DNA from 3 places in the Streptomyces sp. NPDC005576 genome. Region 3 is predicted to be linked to each of the others. Evidence: riboswitches for the same ligand, from Rfam matches in the RefSeq annotation. Region 3 holds a riboswitch; each other region holds the start of a gene.

Region 1 (7,901 bases), on a different contig from region 3:
TCGCCGAGGGCCTCATCGCCCGTTCCGGTGCTGCCAAGGGCGACTCGAAGCCGGGCGAGAAGGCCGCCGGCGAGCCCCTCGCCGAGTGGGAGCGCGACCTGCTCGAGGGCGACAAGAAGGACGACGCAGAGGCCACCGAGGTCCAGGCCTCCGCCGAGACCGAGAAGGCCGCGGACGCCGAGCCGGCCGAGGCCGCCGCTGAGACCGCCGAGGTCGAGGCCGCCGCTGAGACCGCCGAGGTCGAGGCTGCCGCCGAGACCGAGCAGGCCTGACACCTCCGTCACGGCTGACTGACGGCGGGGGCGGGTGCCATGCGCACCGCCCCCGCCGTTCACCCGTAGATCTTCAGACTTCGAGAGAGAAACACAGACTCATGGCGAACTACACCGCCGCTGACGTCAAGAAGCTCCGCGAGCTCACCGGCGCCGGCATGATGGACTGCAAGAAGGCCCTCGACGAGTCCGACGGCAGCGTCGACAAGGCCGTCGAGGCCCTCCGCATCAAGGGCCAGAAGGGCGTCGCCAAGCGCGAAGGCCGTTCGGCCGAGAACGGCGCGGTCGTCTCGCTCATCTCCGACGACCAGACCTCCGGCGTTCTGCTCGAGCTGAAGTGCGAGACCGACTTCGTCGCCAAGAGCGAGAAGTTCCAGGCCGTCGCCAACACGCTCGCCGCGCACGTCGCCGCGACCTCCCCGGCCGACCTGGAGGCGCTGCTCGCCTCCGAGATCGAGGCCGGCAAGACCGTCCAGGCGTTCGTGGACGAGGCCAACGCCAACCTCGGCGAGAAGATCGTCCTGGACCGCTTCGCGCAGTTCACCGGCGGTTACGTGGCTGCGTACATGCACCGCACGATGCCCGACCTCCCGCCGCAGGTCGGCGTGCTCGTCGAGCTGGACAAGCCGGACGCCCAGGTCGCCAAGGACGTCGCGCAGCACATCGCCGCGTTCGCGCCGAAGTACCTGAGCCGCGACGAGGTCCCGGCCGAGACGGTCGAGAACGAGCGTCGTGTCGCCGAGGCCACCTCGCGCGAGGAGGGCAAGCCCGAGGCCGCCCTCCCGAAGATCGTCGAGGGTCGCGTCAACGGCTTCTTCAAGGACGTCGTCGTCGTGGAGCAGTCCTTCGCCAAGGACGCCAAGAAGTCGGTCCAGAAGGTTCTCGACGAGGCCGGTGTCTCCCTGAAGCGCTTCACGCGTATCAAGGTCGGCATCTGAGTCCCGTCCGCGAATGCGGTGGACCCGGGATAGGGTCTGATGCAGTCGTCGGCCGCACACCTGCCGAGCGACCGCAGATCTGACGAGGAGGCCATTGCCGCTGAGGGACACCAGACCCACCGGCAATGGCCTTCTTCGTATGTGCACGAGGAGAATTTCCATGGACAAGGGCGCGGACGCCAAACAGGTTGACCACAAGCGCGACGAGAAGGTGCCCGGACGCTTCATGCTGAAGCTGTCCGGCGAAGCGTTCGCCGGTGGTGGCGGACTCGGGGTCGACCCCGACATCGTGCACGCCATCGCCCGCGAGATCGCCGCGGTGGTGCGCGACGGCGCGGAGATCGCCGTCGTCATCGGCGGCGGCAACTTCTTCCGCGGCGCCGAGCTCCAGCAGCGCGGCATGGACCGGGCCCGGTCCGACTACATGGGCATGCTCGGCACCGTGATGAACTGCCTGGCACTCCAGGACTTCCTGGAGAAGGAGGGCATCGACTCGCGCGTACAGACCGCCATCACCATGGGCCAGGTCGCCGAGCCGTACATTCCCCTCCGTGCCGTGCGGCATCTGGAGAAGGGACGCGTCGTGATCTTCGGCGCCGGCATGGGCATGCCGTACTTCTCCACCGACACCACCGCGGCCCAGCGTGCCCTGGAGATCGACGCCGAGGCGCTCCTGATGGGCAAGAACGGGGTCGACGGGGTCTACGACTCCGACCCGAAGACCAACCCCGGTGCGGTGAAGTTCGACGCGCTGGAGTACAGCGAGGTGCTCGCCCGCGACCTGAAGGTCGCCGACGCCACCGCGATCACACTCTGTCGCGACAACCGGCTCCCGATCCTGGTCTTCGAACTGACCACCGCAGGCAATATCGCTCGCGCGGTCAACGGTGAGAAGATCGGCACGCTCGTGAGTGACGAGAGCACCCGGGCCTGACGGCCCACGGATGGACAACGGCCTGCCGGTCGGACACCGTGCAGGTGAGGACGTGACGCAGGACCCGCAGGTCCCGGTGATGACGATGCCGGGCCCACTCAAGACACGCAGGAGCACAGGGTGATCGAAGAAATCCTCCTCGAAGCCGAGGAGAAGATGGAGAAGGCCGTCGTCGTGGCGAAAGAGGACTTCGCCGCCATCCGCACCGGCCGCGCGCACCCGGCGATGTTCAACAAGATCGTCGCCGACTACTACGGCGCGCTGACCCCGATCAACCAGCTGGCCTCGTTCTCGGTACCCGAGCCGCGCATGGCCGTGGTGACGCCGTTCGACAAGACCGCGCTGCGCAACGTCGAGCAGGCGATCCGCGACTCCGACCTGGGCGTCAACCCCAGCAACGACGGCAATATCATCCGAGTGGTCTTCCCGGAGCTCACCCAGGACCGCCGCAAGGAGTACATCAAGGTCGCCAAGACCAAGGCAGAGGACTCCAAGATCTCGATCCGCTCCATCCGCCGCAAGGCGAAGGAGGCGCTCGACAAGCTCGTCAAGGACAAGGAGTCCGGCGAGGACGAGGTGCGCCGTGCGGAGAAGGAGCTCGACGACACCACCGCGAAGTACGTCACGCAGGTGGACGAGCTGCTGAAGCACAAGGAAGCCGAGCTGCTCGAAGTCTGATGAACGACTCTTCCCTGGGTGCCCCGCAGGGTGCCGGCTACTGGGGCACGTCCGAGATCGCGGCCGCTCCGGCGGGTCCTGCCCACGATGCGCACGGCGCCCAGCAGACTCGGCCCATGCCCATCGTGCCGGACACTCCCGACGCAGGTAGAGACGACGCAGACGACCACGACGGCCGGGACGGGGACGCCACGCACATCAGTGGCCCCCTGTTCCGCGACGAGGTGCCGCAGGCGCCCGCATCTGCCCCGTCGGCGCCCGTACCCGCCCCGCAGCCTCCGCAGAAGAAGCGGGCGGGGCGTGACCTGCGGGCCGCCATAGGGGTCGGCGTGGGCCTCGGTGCCGTCGTGATCGCCTCGCTGTTCGTCGTGAAGGCCGTCTTCGTCGGTGTCGTCGTCGTCGCCGTCGTGGTCGGCCTCTGGGAACTCACCTCCCGGCTGGACGAGCGGAAGTCGATCAGGGCTCCGCTCATCCCGCTCGCGGTCGGCGGCGCGGCCATGGTCGTGGCCGGCTACGTCTGGGGCGCCGAAGGTGCCTGGATCGCGATGGCGCTCACCTCGCTGGCCGTACTCGTCTGGCGGATGACCGCGAAGCCGGAGGGGTACCTCCGGGACGTCACCGCGGGTGTCTTCGCCACCTTTTACGTGCCGTTCCTGGCGACGTTCGTGGCGCTGATGCTGGCCGCGGACGACGGAGCCTGGCGGGTACTCACGTTCCTGCTGCTGACGGTGATCAGCGACACCGGCGCGTACGCGGTCGGCTGGCGCTTCGGCAAGCACAAGCTCGCTCCGCGCATCAGCCCCGGAAAGACACGTGAGGGGCTCTTCGGGGCCATCGCCTTCGCGATGGTGGGCGGCGCGCTGTGCGTGCAGTTCCTGATCGACGACGGTTCCTGGTGGCAGGGGCTCCTGCTGGGGCTCGCGGTCGCCGCCAGCGCCACCCTCGGCGACCTCGGCGAATCCATGATCAAGCGGGACCTCGGCATCAAGGACATGGGCACGCTGCTGCCCGGTCACGGCGGGATCATGGACCGGCTGGACTCGCTCCTGCCGACCGCTCCGGTCGTCTGGTTGCTGCTGGTGCTGTTCGTCGGCAGCGGCTGAGGCTGAGCCTGAGGCCCCGAGGTCCTCAGGCGATACGTTCCGGCGGCGGCGTACGGGCTGTACTCCGTCGGCTGGAGCCCTTCCGCACACCCCGTTCCACCTGTGTCTTCAAGCACCGGGGGCCCGCCGTCCACAGGACGGCGGGCCCTTCCCGTTGCGTCCCTGTCGCCCTTGGGGCAAGTGGGCAATGCCCACTTGCCCCAAGGGGACGACCTCCTCACAGGAAGTGAGAAGGCAGTGTTCCGGGTCTCCTGTCCGGGAGCGGGAAGGCGGCCCGGGGCAGAGTCGGTGTCTCATCCGGCCAGGTGTTCCCTCCGGCCAGGCGCACCTGACCTGCGAGGCTGCAGGGAACCGGGCCGTGTGGGGGCCGTGCAGGGGTCGTCGGGGCCTCTGACGCCCACGAGCGACGACTTGGTTCGCCCGGTCGTCACGGGTCCTGAACTGCGTGACGACCGGGGGGACCTTCGCGTGTCTGCGACACTGGAAGAACCATGCCTAAGCCCGGAGAACTCACCTTTGTCGCGCCCCGCGGAGCCAAGAGGCCCCCGCGGCACCTCGCCGACCTCACGCCCGCCGAGCGCAAGGAGGCAGTCGCCGCGACCGGCGAGAAGCCCTTCCGTGCGCAGCAGCTCTCGCAGCACTACTTCGCGCGGTACGCGCACGACCCGTCGGAGTGGACGAACATTCCGGCCGGGTCGCGGGAGAAGCTCGCCGAAGCGCTCTTCCCGGACCTCATGTCCGTGGTCCGGCACATCAGCTGCGACGACGACACCACCCGCAAGACGCTCTGGAAGCTGCACGACGGAACCCTCGTGGAGTCCGTCCTGATGCGCTACCCCGAGCGCGTGACGATGTGTATCTCGTCACAGGCCGGCTGTGGGATGAACTGCCCGTTCTGCGCCACCGGACAGGCCGGTCTGGACCGGAACCTCTCCACCGCCGAGATCGTCCACCAGATCGTGGACGGCATGCGGGCGCTGCGCGACGGCGAGGTGCCGGGCGGGCCCGCGCGCCTCTCCAACATCGTCTTCATGGGGATGGGGGAGCCGCTCGCCAACTACAACCGCGTCGTCGGCGCCATCCGCCGGCTGACCGACCCCGAGCCGGACGGCCTGGGCCTCTCCCAGCGCGGTATCACCGTCTCCACCGTGGGCCTGGTGCCCGCGATGCTGCGCTTCGCGGACGAGGGCTTCAAGTGCCGGCTCGCCGTCTCGCTGCACGCCCCGGACGACGAGCTCCGCGACACCCTCGTCCCGGTGAACACGCGCTGGAACGTCCGCGAGGTGCTCGACGCCGCGTGGGAGTACGCCGAGAAGTCCGGCCGCCGGATCTCCATCGAGTACGCCCTGATCCGCGACATCAACGACCAGGCGTGGCGGGGCGACCGGCTCGGCCGACTGCTCAAGGGCAAGCGGGTGCACGTCAACCTGATCCCGCTCAACCCGACGCCCGGCTCGAAGTGGACCGCCTCCCGTCCCGAGGACGAGAAGGCGTTCGTGGAGGCCATCGCGGCCCACGGCGTACCCGTCACGGTCCGCGACACCCGCGGCCAGGAGATCGACGGCGCCTGCGGGCAGCTGGCGGCCTCCGAGCGCTGAGTCCGTGTCGTGGGGCATTTACCGCGGTCAGGCCGTTGCTGACGGTCTGACCGGGGAGAGCCCCCGCACAGGGTCCGTGTAGCCTGGCCCCGCGTTCATCAACTTCATATTCCGACAGGGGAGCGCCACAGCGCTGAGAGTGCGGCACCGGTGAACGGATGGCCGCAGACCCTCTGAACCTCGCCCGGGTCATTCCGGGTAGGAAGTTCGGACCTTACTCAAGCTGTTGCGCCCTGCCCGCTTCCGGTGTCCACCGGCGCGTGCGGGGCCGCGTCTCTTCCTGGTCACCTCCAGGAGGAATCACATGAACACCACGACGAAGTACGCGGCGACCGCGCTCGCCGCCGCACTCGGCGTCACCGTGCTCGCCGGGTGCGGAAGCTCCGACGACACGTTCGGCTCGGGCACCTCCAAGGGCTCCAAGACCGTCACCCTGGTCAGCCACGACTCCTTCACCGCGTCGAAGGACGTGCTCGAGGAGTTCACGAAGGAGACCGGCTACACGGTCAAGGTCCTCAAGAGCGGCGACGCCGGCGCGGCCCTCAACCAGGAGATCCTCACCAAGGGCTCCCCGCGCGGCGACGTCTTCTTCGGCGTCGACAACACGCTGCTCTCCCGCGCCCTCGACCAGGGCATCTTCACCCCGTACGAGGCGAAGGGGCTGGGCAGGGTCGCGGCCGACACCCGGCTCGACGCCGAGCACCGGGTCACCCCGGTCGACACCGGCGACATCTGCGTCAACTACGACAAGAAGTACTTCGCCGACAAGAAGCTGGACCCGCCGAGCTCCTTCGCGGACCTGCTGAAGCCCGCGTACAAGAACCTCCTGGTCACCGAGAACGCCGCCACCTCCTCGCCCGGCCTCGGCTTCCTCCTCGGCACCATCGCCGACTCCGGGGAGGACGGCTACCAGGACTACTGGAAGAAGCTGAAGGCCAACGGCGTGAAGGTCGTCGACGGCTGGGAGCAGGCGTACAACGAGGAGTTCTCGGGATCGGCCGGCGGCAAGAAGGCGCATGCCGACCGCCCGCTCGTCGTCAGTTACGCCTCCAGCCCGCCGGCCGAGGTGTACTACGCCGACCCGCAGCCCACCGAAGCCCCCACCGGTGTCGCCACCTCGACCTGCTTCCGCCAGATCGAGTTCGCCGGCCTGCTGGACGGGGCGAAGAACGAGGCGGGCGGCAAGGCGCTGCTGGACTTCCTGATCAGCAAGACCTTCCAGGAGGACATGCCGCTCCAGATGTTCGTCGACCCGGTGGTCGAGGACACGAAGCTGCCGGAGGTCTACACCAAGTTCGGCGCCACCGTGGACAAGCCCTTCACCGTGGCCCCGGCGAAGATCGCCACCCACCGTGAGCAGTGGGTCCGGACGTGGACCTCGCTCGTCGTGAAGTGATGAAGGCCTGAGTGTCGAAGACCATGGGCCCCGCCGCGCGCCGCCGTACCGCAGGCGGCGCGCGCTCGTTGGCGACGCGGCTCGGCCTGATGGCCGTGCCCGTCGCGTTTTTCGCACTGTTCTTCGCGTACCCGGTCGCCGCGATCGTGGCCCGGGGGCTGAAGACCGAGGACGGCTGGCAGTTCGCGCGCTTCGGCGAGGTCCTCGGCCGCGCGGACCTGCTGGACGTCCTCTGGTTCACCACCTGGCAGGCGTTCGCGTCCACCGCGCTGACCCTGCTGATCGCCCTCCCCGGCGCCTACGTCTTCGCCCGCCTCGACTTCCCCGGCAAGCAGCTGCTGCGGGCCGTCGTCACCGTGCCGTTCGTCCTGCCGACCGTCGTCGTCGGTACGGCCTTCCTCGCTCTGCTCGGCCGCGGCGGACTGCTCGACGAGCTGTGGGGCGTACGCCTCGACACCACCGTCTGGGCGATCCTGCTGGCCCACGTCTTCTTCAACTACGCCGTGGTCGTCCGGACCGTCGGCGGCCTCTGGTCGCAGCTCGACCCCCGCCAGGAGGAGGCCGCCCGGGTGCTCGGCGCGGGCAGGTTCGCCGCCTGGCGCCGGGTGACCCTGCCGGCGCTCGCCCCCGCCGTGGCCGCCGCCGCCCTGATGGTCTTCCTCTTCACGTTCACCTCGTTCGGTGTCGTGCAGATCCTCGGCGGCCCCGCGTACTCCACGCTGGAGGTGGAGATCTACCGGCAGACCGCGCAACTGCTCGATCTGCCCACCGCGGCGGTGCTGACCCTCGTCCAGTTCGTGGCCGTCGGCGCCATCCTGGCCGTGCACGCGCGGACCGTACGCCGCCGGGAGACCGCACTGCGCCTCGTGGATCCGGCGCAGACCTCCCACCGCCCGCGCGGAGCCGGTCAGTGGACCCTCCTCGGCGCTCTCCTGCTGACCGTGCTCCTGCTGATCCTGCTGCCGCTCGGCGTGCTCGTGGA
Region 2 (7,901 bases), on a different contig from region 3:
GGCCGGTTCCTCGTACTCCAGGCCGGAGACTTCGAGGACGGGCTCCTCGTTGACGGAGGGCCCGCGGCCGCGGCGACGGCGGCTGGCCCCGGGGCTGCCCCCGATGGCCCAGCCGGTGGAGAAGCCCCGCCGGAAGGAGAGCGTCACGTAGGTCTGACCCACCGCGAACGCGATCGCGCCGAGTGCGATGACCAGCACGGACGGGATCAGGACGCCGAGCACCACGCAGAGGAATCCGGAGAAGGCGAGGAGCCTCCAGCGCAGCCGTGCCTTGTACTGCAGAAGCACTTCCCCCAGCAGCCACAACGCCACCACGCCGAAAGCGATGTAGAGGACCGTCCAGCCCACGCCCGCCCCCTTCTACGGCCACCGCCGCCGGATCGGTGGCGGGTACGGCCGGTCACGACTGCTTGTGCAGTCCGAGATTTTCGTAGATTTCGAGCGTTGCCGTCGAGTTGTTGAGCGTGATGAAGTGCAATCCGGGCACACCTTCGGACAGCAGCTCCGCGCAGAACTCCGTTGCGAACTCGATGCCAATGGAGCGTACAGCCGCGGGATCGTCCCTGACCGCGTGGATGCGCTCTTCGAGGGCCCTGGGCACTGCCGCGTTGCTCAGCTGGGGGAATCTTTCGAGCTGTCTGACGCTGGTGACCGGCATGACCTCCGGAATGATGGGGGTGTCGCAACCCGCGGCGACCACACGATCACGCATCCGGAGGTAGTCGCCGGGTTCGAAGAACATCTGGGTGATGGCGTAGTCGGCCCCGGCCCTGCACTTGTCCACGAAGTGACGGGTGTCCGTTTCCCAGTCGGACGACCGCGGGTGCATTTCGGGGAACGCGGCGACCCCCACGCAGAAATCGCCCGACTCCTTGATGAGCCGCACCAGGTCGGCGGCGTACCGCACGCCCTCCGGGTGCTCGACCCACTCGCCCATCGGGTCGCCCGGCGGGTCTCCGCGCACGGCGAGGATGTTCCTGATCCCCGCGTCGGCGTACTGGCCGATCATGTTGCGCAGCTCCGCGACGGAGTGGTTGACCGCGGTGAGGTGCGCGACGGGGGTGAGGGTGCTGTCGGCGGCGATCTGCTGGGTCGCCCGGACCGTGCCCGCCCGGGTGGTGCCCCCGGCTCCGTACGTCACGGAGACGAAGCTGGGCCCCACGGCCTCGACCCGGCGCAACGCGTTCCAGAGGTTGCGCTCGCCCTTCTCGGTCTTGGGTGCCCAGAACTCGAAGGAGTACGACGTCTTGCCGGACGCGAGCAGGTCGCGCACGGTGCGTGCGCGGTCCGTCCGGGTGGAGGAGGTGCCAAGGGCCATACCGCGAGGTTAACCAGGGACCGGCCGTCACCCAACCAGAGCGGGATATTTGTCCGTATTGCAGTGAATACCGTCCACGCCTCGGACAGCCCGCCGGGACACCCGGCCGGGCGGGTGTCAGCGCTCGCGGATCCGCTTCGCCAGGCCGGCGGCGGCCGCGGCCGGGTCGTCGGCCTCGGTGAGCGCGCGGACCACCACGACGCGCCGGGCCCCGGCGTCCAGCACCTCGTCGAGATTGCCCGCGTCGATGCCGCCGATGGCGAACCACGGGCGGTGCCCGCCGAGGGAGGCGGCGTACCGCACCAGACCGAGGCCGGGCGCGTGGCGGCCGGGCTTGGTCGGGGTGGGCCAGCAGGGGCCGGTGCAGAAGTAGTCGACGCCGGGCTGTGCGACGGCCGCGTCCACTTCGGACTCGGCGTGGGTGGAGCGGCCGATCAGCGGAGGCTCGCCGATGATCGCGCGGGCCGCGGGGACCGGCAGGTCGCCCTGGCCGAGGTGGAGCACGTCGGCGCCGGAGGCGTGGGCGATGTCGGCGCGGTCGTTGACGGCGAGGAGTGTGCCGTGGCGGGCGCAGGCGTCCCGGAACACCTGGAGGTGCTCCAGCTCCTCCGCGGCTTCCATGCCCTTGTCGCGCAACTGGACGATGTCCACTCCGGAGCCGAGCACCGCGTCGAGGAATTCGGGGAGGTCCCCCTGGCGCCTGCGGGCGTCCGTGCAGAGGTAGAGACGGGCGTCGGTGAGCAGGTGGCGCGGCGTGGGCATCAAGGTTCCCCCCAGGTGGGTCACGTGGTCGCGGGCCGCGGGAAGCACGGCCCGCGACCACGTGTGCGGTCGTCTCGGTCAGACGGCGAGCGCCTGGGCGCGGCGCTTCACCTCCGTCCCGCGATTCTCGCTCAGCGCCTGCGCGGGGGTGCCGGGCAGGCTCGGGTCGGGGGTGAAGAGCCACTCCAGCATCTCTTCGTCGGAATAGCCGTCGTCCCTCAGGAGGGTCAGGGTCCCCGCGAGGCCCTTGACCACCTTGTCGCCGTCGATGAAGGCGGCAGGCACCTGGAGCGTCCGGTTCTCACCGCGGCGCACCGCGATCAGCTGGCCTTCCTTGACCAGCTGCCGCACGCGCGTCACCTCGACGTCGAGGAGTTCCGCGATGTCGGGGAGGTGGAGCCAGGCGGGGACGAGAGCATCGATCTTTGCGTCAATCCGGTTCACGAGGACAAGCGTGCCATCTGGGACCGACAGCTGGAAGCCGGGCCGACCGTACGGACCACGTCGCAGGGCGTCCCCGCAGGTCGCGCCCGGGTTCGGAGCGGCCCGGCCGGGCGCGCACGACCCCGCGCCGGGGCTCAGCGGACGGCGGACTTCAGGGGTACGGCCGGGTCGGCGGCCCGCTCGGGGTCGAGGGTCCGGCCGGAGGTGACGAGCTTGCGCCCCTGGGTGAGATCGCGCGGACGGCCGACCGCCAGCAGGGCGACGAGCGCGCCGTCGCGCAGCCAGAGCACGGTCCACTCCTCGTCGGCGGGGTCGCCGCGCCACAGCAGGGTGTCGGCGTCCGCGTGGTGCCCGGCGTACTGGACGAAGCGGCCGAACTGCTCGGACCAGAAGTACGGCACCGGGTCGTACGGCTCCGGTTCTGCGGCCTTTGCCCCTCCCGTCCGTGCGATGCCCGCCGCGACGGTGCGCGGGCCCTGGAGCGCGTTGTCCCAGTGGTGGACCAGGAGACGTGCGCCGTAGCGCGCGGAGGGGTACGAGGCGCAGTCCCCGACCGCGTACACCCCGGGCGCGGAGGTGCGCAGGGCGGCGTCCGCGATGACCGATCCGTCCGGGCCGAGCGCGACGCCCGAGCCGGCGAGCCAGCCGCTGGCGGGGCGGGCGCCGATGCCGACGACCACCGCGCCGGCCGGGAGCCGGCGTCCGTCGGCCAGGATCACGGCGCCGGGTTCGACGCGGTCGACCCGGGCGCCGGTGAGGAGCGTGGCACCGGCGTGCGCGTACCAGTCGGCCATGGGTGCGGTGACCTCGGCGGGCAGCACCCCGGCGAGCGGGCGGGCGGCGGCCTCCACGACGGTGACCGCGCAGCCGGCCGCACGGGCGGCGGTGGCGAACTCGGCGCCGATCCAGCCCGCGCCGACCACGACGACGTCGTGGCGCCCGGCGAGGACGGGCCGCAGCCGCTCGGCGTCGTCCAGGGTGCGCAGCAGGTGGACGCCGGGAACCCCTTCGGAGCCGGGCAGCGTCAGCGGTTCGGCCCCGGTCGCGAGGACCAGCACGTCGTACGGCACCGGGCCGTCCGGGGTGTCCACCTCCCGGTCGGCGGGGCGCAGGCCGTCCACGGGGAGCCCGAGGCGCAGACGGACGTCGAGCGCCTTGAAGTCGATGCCGAACGCGGAGTGTTCGGCGGTGCCGAGCAGGACGGCCTTGGAGAGCGGCGGCCGGTCGTAGGGCTGGTGGGGCTCCGCGCCGATCAGGGTGACGGGCCCGGTGTACCCCTCGTCCCGCAGTGCCACGGCGGTCCGCACGCCCGCCATGCCCGCTCCGACGATGACGACGCCGTGCTCCGGCGCCCGCTGGTCGCTCTCTTCGCTCACGTACCCACCCTAAGCACCTGACGCTCCATCACGTCACGGGGTCCGGTGCCCTCCGCGGCGGCTCCTTCGTACCGCGCGGGCGGCGGGGTCTAGGGTGGCTGCGCGAAGACACTCGCGGGAGCCCGGACGAACCGGGCTGAGAGGGAGGCTGGCGGCCTCCGACCGTACGAACCTGATCCGGGTCATGCCGGCGAAGGGAGGGGCTGGACACCCATGCGTGCATCACAGGAATCGTCCTCCGCCGCGAGCGGGGGCACCACGGGCGGGGGCACGGGAGACGCGGGCCGCCGGGGGCCCGCGTACGACGTGCTCGTCGTCGGGGGCGGCATCATCGGCCTGGTCACCGCCTGGCGGGCGGCGCAGGCGGGACTGCGGACGGCGGTCGCCGATCCGGAACCGGGCGGCGGGGCCGCGCGGGTCGCGGCCGGGATGCTGGCCGCCGTCACCGAACTCCACTACGGCGAGCAGATGCTGCTCGGGCTCAACCTCGCCTCCGCCGCCCGCTACCCGGATTTCGTGGCGGAGCTGGAGGCGGCGAGCGGCCGGGACACCGGCTTCCGCGCCTGCGGCACCCTCGCGGTGGCGCTCGACTCCGACGACCGGGCGCACCTGCGCGAACTGCACGCCCTCCAGGAGCGGTCCGGGCTCGACTCGCAGTGGCTGTCGGGGCGCGAGTGCCGGCGGCTGGAACCGATGCTGGCGCCGGGTGTGCGGGGCGGGCTGCGGGTCGACGGCGACCATCAGGTCGACCCGCGCCGGCTGGCGACCGCGCTGCTGACGGCCTGCGAGCGGGCCGGGGTGGTCTTCCACCGCAGCCCCTGCGAGCGGCTGGAGGTCGCGCGCGGCCGGGCGGCCGGGGCGCTGCTCGCGGACGGCACCGCGGTCTCGGCCGGCCAGGTCGTGCTGGCCGCCGGCAGCCTCAGCGGCCGGCTCGCGGGGCTGCCGGAGGGCGTCGCCCCGCCGGTGCGCCCGGTGAAGGGCCAGGTGCTGCGGCTGACCGTGCCGCGTGCGTACGCCCCCTTCCTCAGCCGGACGGTGCGCGCGGTGGTGCGGGGTCAGGACCTGTACCTCGTCCCGCGCGAGAACGGCGAGCTGGTCGTCGGTGCGACGAGCGAGGAGATGGGCTGGGACACCACGGTGACGGCCGGCGGGGTGTACGAGCTGCTGCGCGACGCCCACGAGCTGGTGCCGGGCATCACCGAGCTGCCGCTCACCGAGACCCTGGCCGGGCTGCGTCCCGCCACCCCGGACAACGCGCCGGTGCTCGGCCCGACCGCCCTGCCGGGGCTGCTGGTCGCCACCGGCCACCACCGCAACGGGGTGCTGCTGACCCCCGTCACCGGCGACGCCATGGCGCACGCGCTGACCACCGGCGAACTGCCCGAGGTGGCCCGCCCGTTCGCGCCGGGCCGCTTCACCACCCCCGTCGCCCCCGCACGCGAGGAGCAGTACGCATGACCGATCCGGCCGTCCCGACCGACCTGACCGATCCGACCGGCCTGACCGCCCCGACGGCCAGAGTGCCCGTCTCCGTCAACGGTGACCCGCGCGAGCTCCCGCCCGGGACCACCCTGGGCACCCTCGTGGCGTCCCTGACCCGCGCGTCCTCGGGGGTCGCCGCCGCCGTCAACGAGAGTGTGGTGCCGCGCTCGGCCTGGCACACCACCGCCCTCGCCGGGGGCGACCGCGTCGAGGTCCTCACCGCCGTACAGGGAGGCTGACCATGTCCGACGACCTCTTCCGCCTGGGCGGACTGGAGTTCTCTTCCCGGCTGATCATGGGCACCGGCGGCGCCCCCAGCCTGGACGTGCTGGAGCGGGCGCTCATCGCCTCCGGCACCGAGCTGACCACCGTCGCGATGCGGAGGCTGGACCCGACCGTGCGGGGTTCGGTCCTCTCCGTGCTGGAGCGCCTCTCCATCCGGGTACTGCCCAACACGGCGGGCTGCTTCACCGCGGGTGAGGCGGTGCTGACCGCCCGGCTGGCCCGCGAGGCCCTCGGTACGGAGTGGGTCAAGCTGGAGGTGGTGGCCGACGAGCGGACCCTGCTGCCGGACCCGGTCGAGCTGCTGGACGCGGCGGAGATCCTCGTCGACGACGGGTTCACCGTGCTCCCCTACACCAACGACGACCCGGTCCTCGCGCGGAAGCTGGAGGACGTGGGCTGCGCGGCGGTCATGCCGCTCGGCTCCCCCATCGGCTCCGGTCTCGGTATCCGCAACCCGCACAACTTCGAGCTGATCGTGGAGCGGGCCGGGGTCCCGGTGATCCTGGACGCCGGGGCGGGCACCGCCTCGGACGCGGCACTGGCGATGGAACTGGGGTGCGCGGCCGTGATGCTCGCCTCGGCGGTGACCCGGGCGCAGGAGCCGGAGCTGATGGCGTCGGCGATGCGGCACGCGGTGGACGGCGGGCGTCTCGCCCGGCGGGCGGGCCGCATCCCCCGCCGCCACTTCGCCGAGGCCTCCTCCCCGGTGGCGGGACGCGCGGTCCTGGACCCGGAGCGCCCGGCGTTCTGACCCTCCGGCGCGGGGAACGCGGACCCCGGTTGTCACGGCTCGGCTGCGATACGGCCCCGGGCCCGCTCCGGGGCGCCCGGGGCGCCGGCGGCGCCTCGTAGACTCGTCCGGTGGACACCACCCTCCAGGACCCGCTGCTCGGACGGCTGCTCGACGGCCGCTACCGCGTCGAGGCACGCATCGCGGTGGGCGGGATGGCCACGGTCTACCGGGCCGTGGACATCCGGCTCGACCGGGTGCTCGCCCTCAAGGTGATGCACCCCGCGCTCGCCGCGGACGTCTCCTTCGTCGAACGCTTCATCCGTGAGGCGAAGTCGGTGGCACGCCTCGCGCACCCCAACGTGGTGTCCGTCTTCGACCAGGGCGCCGAGGGCGCCTACGTCTACCTCGCCATGGAGTACGTCGCGGGCTACACGCTCCGTGAGGTGCTGCGGGACCGCGGGGCCCTCCAGCCGCGTGCCGCGCTCGACATCCTGGAGCCGGTGCTGGCCGCGCTGGGCGCCGCGCACCGGGCCGGGTTCGTGCACCGCGACATGAAGCCGGAGAACGTCCTGATAGGGGACGACGGCTGGGTGAAGGTCGCCGACTTCGGGCTCGTCCGCGCGGTCGGCACCGCCACCGACACCACCGGCTCCCTGCTGGGCACGGTGTCCTACCTCGCCCCGGAGCAGATCGAGCACGGCACGGCGGACACCCGCTCGGACGTGTACGCCTGCGGTGTCGTGCTGTACGAGATGCTGACCGGCACCAAGCCGTACACGGGCGAGAACGCCGCGCAGATCATCTACCAGCACCTCCATCAGGACGTCCCGCCGCCGTCCGCCACCGTCCCCGGGCTCTCCCCGGCGCTGGACGCGCTGGTGGCGGCGGCCACCGCGCGCGACGCCCGGGTCCGCGCGCAGGACGCGGTGGTGCTGCTCGCCGCGACCCTCGAAGCGCGGGCCCTCCTCAGCGACGCGGAGCTGGACGCGGTACCGCCGCAGGCGCTCCCCCCGGCGAGCGCCGGTGCGGCCGACCCCTCAGGTGTCTCCGGTGTCTCCGGTGTCTCCGGTGTCTCCGGTGCGGAGGACCGTACGAGCGTGCTGCCGCGCGCGGTGGCCGAGGACCGGGGCACCACCCACCGGACCAGCCGGCTGGAGATGCCCGCCACCGCCTCCGCCTCGGTCGCGCCCGGCCGGCCCCGGCGGTCCGCACGGACGGGACGCTCCGGCGGCACCCCGCGCCGCGGGGTCTACGCCGTGATCACCGCCCTGGTGCTGGTACTGCTGGCCGGGGGCGGCGTCTGGTACATCAATTCGGGCCAGTTCACCCAGGTCCCCTCGCTCCTCGGCCAGACGCAGGAGGCCGCCGAGAAGCGGCTGGGTGACGCCGGGCTCGATGTGAAGTCCGTCGCCAAGGCCTACAGCGACACGGTCGACCGGGGCTCCGTGATCAGCACCGACCCCGCGCCCGGCGACCGGGTCCGGGGCAACGAGTCGGTGAA
Region 3 (7,901 bases):
CGGTGGTGCAGCTCCTCATCGACGCGATCGAGGGCGTCGAGCACGACGGACCGGTCGAGCAGGTGATACCGACCGAGCTCATCGTCCGGACCTCCTCGCAGCGCCGGCCGCCCCGTACGACGGTGAGCGCGCCACGCTCTCCGAGCAGGGATTGAACGGATTAATCCGGACCAATGGACAGGTGAACGACGCACCCGCCGGGATTCACCGCCCCTGGTGCGTCACACGGGGCGATCCGCGTTCCTATGATGGGCGCACGACACCGCGGACCCCCTCTACCAGGCAGGGCCCGTCAGGTGTACGGCGGCGCGACGGTGGTGGAGGGGTCGATGACTCAGAGGGCCGGTCAGGAACCCGTGGTGCGTACGGCGACGTTGCGCGACTTCCGCGTTCCGCCGTACACGCGAACGACCATGTCCGGGACGGACCCGCATCCGGACGGCGCGCTCACGCATCCCGGGAACGCCGTTCCCGACGACGGGGTGCCGGAGGGCTACACGCCGACCGAGCGCGACCTGCCCGTGATCACCCCGGCGGGGGTGCCCGTCGCGGCATCCGTGCCGGACGCGGACGCCGACGGGGCCGACGGGCTCGGCCCGCTCTACGTCGTGGGCGACGTGCACGGCTACCTCGACGAGCTGAAGGCCGCGCTCGCCGACCAGGGCCTCATCGACGTCAACGGCAACTGGTCGGCGGGCAACGCCCGGCTCTGGTTCCTCGGCGACTTCACGGACCGGGGCCCCGACGGCATCGGCGTCATCGACCTGGTGATGCAGCTCTCGGCCGAGGCCGCCGCCGCGGGCGGCTACTGCAAGGCGCTGATGGGCAACCACGAGCTGCTCCTCATCGGCGCGAAGCGCTTCGCGGACACCCCGGTGAACTCCGGCGCCGGCACCGCCACCTTCCAGGCCGCCTGGCTGCTCAACGGCGGCCAGAAACACGACATGGAGCGGCTGCGCGACGTCCACCTGCAGTGGATGTCCCGGCTGGACGCTGTCGTCGAAGAGGACGGGCATCTGCTGATGCACTCCGACACCACGGCGTACCTCGACTACGGGGCGACCATCGAAGACGTCAACGACACGGTCCACGCCATCCTGACCCGTAATGACGCGGACGAGTGCTGGGACCTGTTCCGCAAGCTCACCAAGCGGTTCGCGTTCCGCGACGACGGCGGCACGCAGGCGGTGCGCGAGCTGATGGCCGCGTACGGCGGCCGCCGGGTCGTCCACGGCCACAGCCCCATTCCGTACCTCCTCGGCGAGGTCGGATCGGAGGACGGCGAGAACGGCGCGGGGCCGGTGGTGCGCGGACCGCACCTGTACGCGGACGGGCTCGCCATCGCCATGGACGGCGGAGTGACCATGGCCGGAAAGCTACTGGTCGCACAACTCCCCCTGCATGACTGACATCTTCGCCGGGTAGGGCTCCGCCGACCCGATCGTTCGCGGTCGGCGGGCCTATTTCTGGAAACACCCTGTCACCGCTCGCCCCGGGCGCTCTACCATCGGCGTATCAGTAGCAGGCTCTCCTCCGTTTCGTCCGAGACGCCCCGCCGTGCGCGGGTTTCCGGGCGCCACGGAGCATCGGGGGATGCAGATGACAAGCGCTCCGCACCTGCTGGCCGAGGACGGGCCCGAGTACGAGCGAATCCTCGGCGACGCGCTGCGCCACGCGCACGAACGGCCGGATCTGGACGGCGTCGGGGAACGGCTCAACCGGGAACAGCTGCGGACCATGGCGCTGAGCGCCACCGCGCTGATCACCGCGGCAGCCGCCACCGAGTACGAGCACTACGTGAAGGCGCGCGGGGAACTCCGGGTCCCGACCGGGGACGCCGACCAAGACTCCGACGAGGTGCGGGACTCGCCCGACCGCCCCGGCGAGGGCGTCGGGGTCGGCGCGGTCGTCACCGTGCTCGCGCCGCTCCTCGCGGGTTCCGCCGCGGTGATCTTCCTGCTGATCGGCTATCTCCTCCGGGCGGTGAGCTCCGCGGCCATCGCGGGCCCGCTGATCACCGCCGGCTGGCTCTTCGCCGCGCTCGCCGCTCTGGCGATACTCGCCGCCGCCGTCGGACTGCTGGTCACGGCGCTCCGCAACAGCTCCAACGAGCTGGCCGTCGCCATGGCGGAGGACGACGTGCCGGAGGAGATCGCCAGGGCCCGGGAAGCCTGGCGCCACGCCCTGCTGGAACGCGGCATCCTCCCGTTCCTGCGCGACGCGCTGGACGACCCGTCCGCCGCACCGGCCGCCCGCGCCCCCCGGCCGTCACCGAACCGCATCCCGAAGATCGGTTACAGCAGCCCCGACTTCTCGAACCCGCGGGACGGCTCGCGCCAGAGCCCTCGGCCCTCCTTCACCAGCCCGGATTTCAGCAGCCCGGACTTCGACAGCCCCGGCTTCGACAGCCCCGGCTCTCCGAGTCCGGGCTCCGGCGGTGCGGGCTCCGGCGGTCCGAAAGACGGATAGCCGGCGTCCGGCCATGAGCGGCCGGGCCGCGGGAACCTGGCGACCGGGGCGCCGCACCGCATCCCGCCTCCGGTTCAGCCCGCCTCGGCCACCGCCACCTGCCCCTGGGGACCCGACGCCCTCAACCCTCGTACCTGGGGCGAGAGCAGAGCTCCCGCGGTGGCCAGCACCACCAGAACCGCGCAGCCGTACAACGCCGGTCCCGGTCCCACCGCGGCCGCGACCGGACCCGCGACCAGCAGCCCGAGCGGGGCGAAGGCGAGCGAACCGAAGAGGTCGTACGAACTCACCCTCGAAAGGGTGTCCTCCGGGATCTCCCGCTGCACGGTCGTGGACCACAGCACGGCGAAGACGTCACCCGCCACCCCCGCGCAGAACATGGCCGCCGCGATCACGGCGAGCGGCGCGTGAGCGCCGAGGAGCGCGAGGGGAGCGGCGAGGGGAAAGGTCGCGAGGACCGCGACGAGGACGGGGCGCCCCACCCGCAGACGGGCCGACGCCCCGGCCCCGGCGATCATGCCCAGCGCCTGGGCGGCCACCAGGACCGACCAGGCCCGCGCACCGCCGAACTCCTCCTCCGCCACCAGCGGACCGAGCACGCCCAGCGTGGCGTTGAGCGCGGCCACCACGAAGGTGTACTGCGCCACGACCGCCCAGAGCCACTGCCGGCCGGCGAACGCCGTCCAGCCCTCGCGCAGATCGGTCCACCCGGAGGAACCTCCGCGCGGCCGGCCGGCCAGGCGCAGCCCACCCGTCAGCGCCGCGCTGACGACGAAGGAAGCGGCGTTCAGCGCGAGCGCCCACCCCGCGCCGACGAACGCGACGGTGACTCCGGACAGGGCGAGGCCCAGCAGCAACGCCCCGTGGGAACCGACGCGCAGCAGCCCGTTGGCCTCCTGGAGGCGGTCGGCGGGGACCACGAGCGGGACCACCCCGTCCATGGCCGGCGCGAACATCGCGGTGGCCGTACCGGTCAGCACCGCCAACACGCACATCGCCCCCAGGGGGGCGTGGCCGGTCAGCACCATCGCGGCCAGACCGGCGTAGGCGGCGGCGCCGGCGACATCGGCCAGCACCATCAGCCGGGACCGCGACGTCCGGTCCGCGACCACCCCTCCGACCAGGACGAAGACCAGTTGCGGCAGGGCTTGGCAGGCCAGCACCAGGGAGAGCCGGCCGGGACCGCTCCCGGACAGTGCCAGCACCGCGAAGGCCAGTGCCACCCGGGCGAATCCGTTGCCCAGGATCGAGACGAACCGGGCGGCGACGAGCAGGGCGAACCGTCGGTTCCGCCGGAGGGGTAACCGGGCCGGGGAAGGTGTCATGACGGGTCACCCCAGGGGGTGTCCACCGGACACCACCCGGGGCGCGCACACCCGTCCCACCGCCTCCCGACCCGTCCCGGCCATCGCCGGGTGACCGTGGGCGCCCCGAGAAGCCGCCGCCCGCCCTCCTCACCGGGGGTGCCGGGCGGCCCTCCGACGGTTCAGTCCGCGAGCGGAAGGTAGACGCGGCTGCCCGAGGCCGCGAACTCCTTCGACTTCTCCAGCATCCCGGCCTCGATCTCCTCCGGGGTGGCGGCCTCCTCGCCGCCGAACTGCTCGGTGATGCTTCTGCTGATCTTCATCGAGCAGAACTTGGGTCCGCACATCGAGCAGAAGTGCGCCGTCTTGGCCGGTTCGGCGGGCAGCGTCTCGTCGTGGAAGGCGCGTGCGGTGTCCGGGTCGAGCGCCAGGTTGAACTGGTCCTCCCAGCGGAACTCGAACCGTGCGTCCGACAGCGCGTCGTCCCAGTCCTGCGCACCCGGGTGCCCCTTGGCCAGGTCGGCTGCGTGGGCCGCGATCTTGTAGGTGATGACCCCGGTCTTCACGTCGTCCCGGTCGGGCAGCCCCAAATGCTCCTTGGGGGTCACGTAGCAGAGCATCGCCGTGCCCCACCAGGCGATCATCGCCGCTCCGATACCGGAGGTGATGTGGTCGTACGCCGGTGCGACGTCGGTGGTCAGCGGGCCGAGGGTGTAGAACGGCGCCTCCTCGCAGATCTCCTGCTGGAGGTCGATGTTCTCCTTGATCTTGTGCATCGGGACGTGCCCCGGCCCCTCGATCATCGTCTGCACGCCGTACCGTTTGGCGATCGAGTTCAGCTCGCCGAGGGTGCGCAACTCGGCGAACTGGGCCTCGTCATTGGCGTCGGCGATGGACCCCGGCCGCAGTCCGTCCCCGAGCGAGTACGTCACGTCGTACGTCGCGAGGAGTTCGCAGAGCTCCTCGAAGTTCTCGTAGAGGAACGATTCCTTGTGGTGCGCGAGGCACCAGGCCGCCATGATCGAGCCGCCCCGGGAGACGATGCCCGTCTTCCGGCGCGCGGTGAGGGGGACGTACGGAAGGCGCACCCCGGCGTGCACCGTCATGTAGTCCACGCCCTGCTCGGCCTGTTCGACGACCGTGTCCCGGTAGATCTCCCAGGTCAGCTCCTCCGCCCGGCCGTCCACCTTTTCGAGTGCCTGGTAGAGCGGGACGGTACCGATGGGCACGGGGGAGTTGCGGAGGACCCACTCGCGGGTGGTGTGGATGTTGCGGCCGGTGGACAGGTCCATGACCGTGTCGGCGCCCCACCGGGTCGCCCAGGTCATCTTGTCCACCTCCTCCTCGATGGAGGAGGCCACGGCCGAGTTGCCGATGTTCGCGTTCACCTTCACCAGAAACCGCTTGCCGATGATCATCGGCTCGATCTCCGGGTGGTTCACATTGGCCGGCAGCACCGCCCGGCCGGCCGCGATCTCCTCGACGACGACCTCCGGGGCGACGTTCTCCCGGATCGCGACGTACTCCATCTCGGGGGTGATCTCCCCGCGCCGCGCGTAGGCGAGCTGGGTGACGGGGCGTCCGTCGCGGCTGCGCCGGGGCCTGCGCGCGCCGCCGGGGAAGACCGCGTCGAGGTTGCGCAGGCCGTCGCGGGAGGCGGGCGGGCGGCCGTCGTCCTCCGGACGGACCGGGCGCCCCTCGTACTCCTCGGTGTCGCCCCGGTCCTCGATCCAGCCGCCGCGCACGGAGGCGAGGCCCCGGCGGACGTCGGTCGTGACCGCGGAATCGGTGTACGGACCGGACGTGTCGTAGAGCGTCACGTCCTTGCCGTTGGTCAGGTGCACCTGACGGACCGGCACCCGGAGGCCGGGGCGCGAGCCCTCGACGTATCCCTTGTGCCAGCCGATGGACTTGCTCGCCCCGACGCTCTCGTTCGTCGTGGAGGCAGGCGTGCGTGCGTCCGATGTGGTCATGAGACCTACTCCCTACGCCGGCATTACCCGGTAACAGGTTCGGCGGTCGGCGCAGCCTGTCCCGTGAGGATTCACGAGGTCAGCGCCCTCTCAGCCCGGTGCTCCGAGCTCCCGCGTGTGCAAAGGTGCCACCACGCTAGCGCCCGCCCGGCCGTGCTGAACAGGGGGCCTCCGCCGCAGTTGGGATGATCGCCCGGTGAACTCCTCCCAGGACCGGCCCGAACCCCAGGACCCCTCGCACGGCCATACCCACAGCCATGGCCCCGCGGCGCCCGTCTCCACCCATCTGCGGAAGGTCATCGCCTGTGTGCTGATCCCCTTCGCGGCGGCGGTGGTCGTCGGCCTGGTGGTGCTCTGGCCCGGCGGAACACCCGCCCACGAGCGGACCGGTGTGGGCTTCGACCGGCAGACCGAGCAGGGAGAGGTGGTGCGGGTGGACCGGGTGAACTGCGCGGACGTCAACGCGGCCCAGGTCCCCGCCACGGGCGGTGCGTCGACGGGCTCCGGCCCGGCCGGCGCGGCCGGGGAGACCGGCGACTGCAAGAAGGCCACCATCGAGGTGACCAGCGGCAAGGACGAGGGACGCAGGTTCGCCGAGATCATCCAGCCGGACGCGTCACGGCAGTTGAGCGAGGGCCAGGGCGTCGTGCTCGCCTACGCGCCGGACGCTCCGCACGATCTGCAGTACTCGGTGACCGATGTGGACCGGAAGCTTCCGATGGCGCTGCTGGCGGGACTCTTCGCCGTCGCCGTGGTGGTGGTGGGGCGGCTGCGCGGGGTGATGGCGCTCGTGGCGCTCGCGGTGTCCTTCGCCGTGCTGACGCTGTTCATCCTCCCGGCGATCCTGCAGGGGTCCAACCCGCTGCTCGTGGCGGTGGTCGGGGCCAGCGCGATCATGCTCATCGCGCTGTACACCTGCCACGGAGTGACCGCCCGCACCTCGGTGGCGGTCATCGGCACGCTGATCTCGCTGGTACTGATCGGGCTGCTGGGCTCGGTCTTCATCGACTGGGCGGGGCTGACCGGCAACACCGACGACAACACCGGCCTCATCCACGGCCTCTATCCGGACATCGACATGAGCGGCCTGCTGCTGGCCGGTGTCATCATCGGTTCGCTCGGGGTCCTGGACGACGTGACGGTCACACAGACGTCGGCGGTGTGGGAGCTGCACCAGGCGAACCCGGCCACGGGGGCGCGCGGGCTCTACCGGGCGGGCATCAGGATCGGGCGCGACCACATCGCCTCGGTGGTCAACACCCTGGTGCTCGCCTACGCGGGCGCGGCGCTGCCACTGCTGCTGCTGTTCTCCATCGCGCAGAGCAGCGTGGGCACGGTCGCCAACAGTGAGCTGGTGGCGGCGGAGATCGTCCGCACTCTCGTCGGCTCGATCGGACTGGTCGCCTCGGTGCCCGTCACGACGGTGCTCGCCGCTCTGGTGGTGTCCGCGGACCGCACAGGGCTCGGCGCGGAAGCCAAAGCTCCTGCACCCGTACGGACCGGGAGGGGCCGCCGCCGCAAGGCATGAGCGCGAGGACCCAAAAGCTGACGGGCTGACAGCCTGTCAGCCCGCGTTCTGCTCCTCGGCGAGGATCCTGCCGAGCGCCTCTTCGAGATTCCCGTCGAAGTCACCCTGCGTGTGCTCCTGCCCCAGTGGCACCAGCTTGTCCGTCCGGTCGAGGAACGCGACGAGCGGTGCCGTCCCGGCTCGGAACAAGGCCCGGTCCGCACCGACCTGGAGCCGGATGTGCACGTCACAGAGGCCCTCGGGTTCGGTCGGGCCGATGTGCACATCGCCGTCGCCGCTTGGGCTGTTGAGGCCGTCGAGCAGGAGCTCACGACCAAAAGCCCAGGTGACAGGGGCGTCACCCGGCAGATGGAAGGTCATCCGGATCGCGTACGGATCGCTCACCTCGTACCGGAGCTCCACCGGAATACGGAACGAGAGCTCCTCCGAGACGAGGAAACTCATCATGACCTCTGCTTGAACCGACTCGCGCATCGTTCAACCCCGCAGTAGATGAATCTGGCCAGGAATGATCCCCCGTGGCCCTATTGACGCCATCGTGGTGCACGCGATAGCAGATCACAAGGAGTGATTTTTCAGATACTGATAGAGAACACGAACGAACGCAAGAGCCGTGCCACTTCGGCA

The links. Region 3 has a riboswitch for thiamine pyrophosphate ahead of thiC (phosphomethylpyrimidine synthase ThiC). Riboswitches for the same ligand answer to the same signal wherever they lie in the genome.
Region 1: another riboswitch for thiamine pyrophosphate. It lies ahead of ACFYPN_RS21545 (thiamine ABC transporter substrate binding subunit); the one in region 3 lies ahead of thiC (phosphomethylpyrimidine synthase ThiC).
Region 2: another riboswitch for thiamine pyrophosphate. It lies ahead of thiO (glycine oxidase ThiO); the one in region 3 lies ahead of thiC (phosphomethylpyrimidine synthase ThiC).

What each region holds. Positions count from the first base shown of each region.
Region 1 covers NZ_JBIAJC010000011.1:236,286-244,186, forward strand. Annotated here, with positions in the region: gene rpsB (30S ribosomal protein S2) at 1-272, shown strand, start outside; gene tsf (translation elongation factor Ts) at 374-1,210, shown strand; gene pyrH (UMP kinase) at 1,371-2,144, shown strand; gene frr (ribosome recycling factor) at 2,265-2,822, shown strand; gene ACFYPN_RS21535 (phosphatidate cytidylyltransferase) at 2,822-3,925, shown strand; gene rlmN (23S rRNA (adenine(2503)-C(2))-methyltransferase RlmN) at 4,417-5,523, shown strand; TPP riboswitch at 5,630-5,746, shown strand; gene ACFYPN_RS21545 (thiamine ABC transporter substrate binding subunit) at 5,828-6,919, shown strand; gene ACFYPN_RS21550 (ABC transporter permease) at 7,009-7,901, shown strand, end outside.
Region 2 covers NZ_JBIAJC010000001.1:352,371-360,271, reverse strand. Annotated here, with positions in the region: gene ACFYPN_RS01620 (hypothetical protein) at 1-348, opposite strand, end outside; gene metF (methylenetetrahydrofolate reductase [NAD(P)H]) at 401-1,318, opposite strand; gene thiE (thiamine phosphate synthase) at 1,436-2,080, opposite strand; gene ACFYPN_RS01605 (Rv2175c family DNA-binding protein) at 2,159-2,524, opposite strand; gene ACFYPN_RS01600 (NAD(P)/FAD-dependent oxidoreductase) at 2,659-3,900, opposite strand; TPP riboswitch at 4,005-4,116, shown strand; gene thiO (glycine oxidase ThiO) at 4,114-5,358, shown strand; gene thiS (sulfur carrier protein ThiS) at 5,355-5,621, shown strand; gene ACFYPN_RS01585 (thiazole synthase) at 5,624-6,418, shown strand; gene pknB (Stk1 family PASTA domain-containing Ser/Thr kinase) at 6,529-7,901, shown strand, end outside.
Region 3 covers NZ_JBIAJC010000010.1:170,623-178,523, reverse strand. Annotated here, with positions in the region: gene ACFYPN_RS19625 (LacI family DNA-binding transcriptional regulator) at 1-155, shown strand, start outside; gene ACFYPN_RS19620 (metallophosphoesterase) at 330-1,409, shown strand; gene ACFYPN_RS19615 (hypothetical protein) at 1,594-2,469, shown strand; gene ACFYPN_RS19610 (MFS transporter) at 2,544-3,794, opposite strand; gene thiC (phosphomethylpyrimidine synthase ThiC) at 3,956-5,746, opposite strand; TPP riboswitch at 5,739-5,871, opposite strand; gene ACFYPN_RS19600 (YibE/F family protein) at 5,943-7,274, shown strand; gene ACFYPN_RS19595 (SsgA family sporulation/cell division regulator) at 7,311-7,748, opposite strand; gene ACFYPN_RS19590 (helix-turn-helix domain-containing protein) at 7,850-7,901, opposite strand, start outside.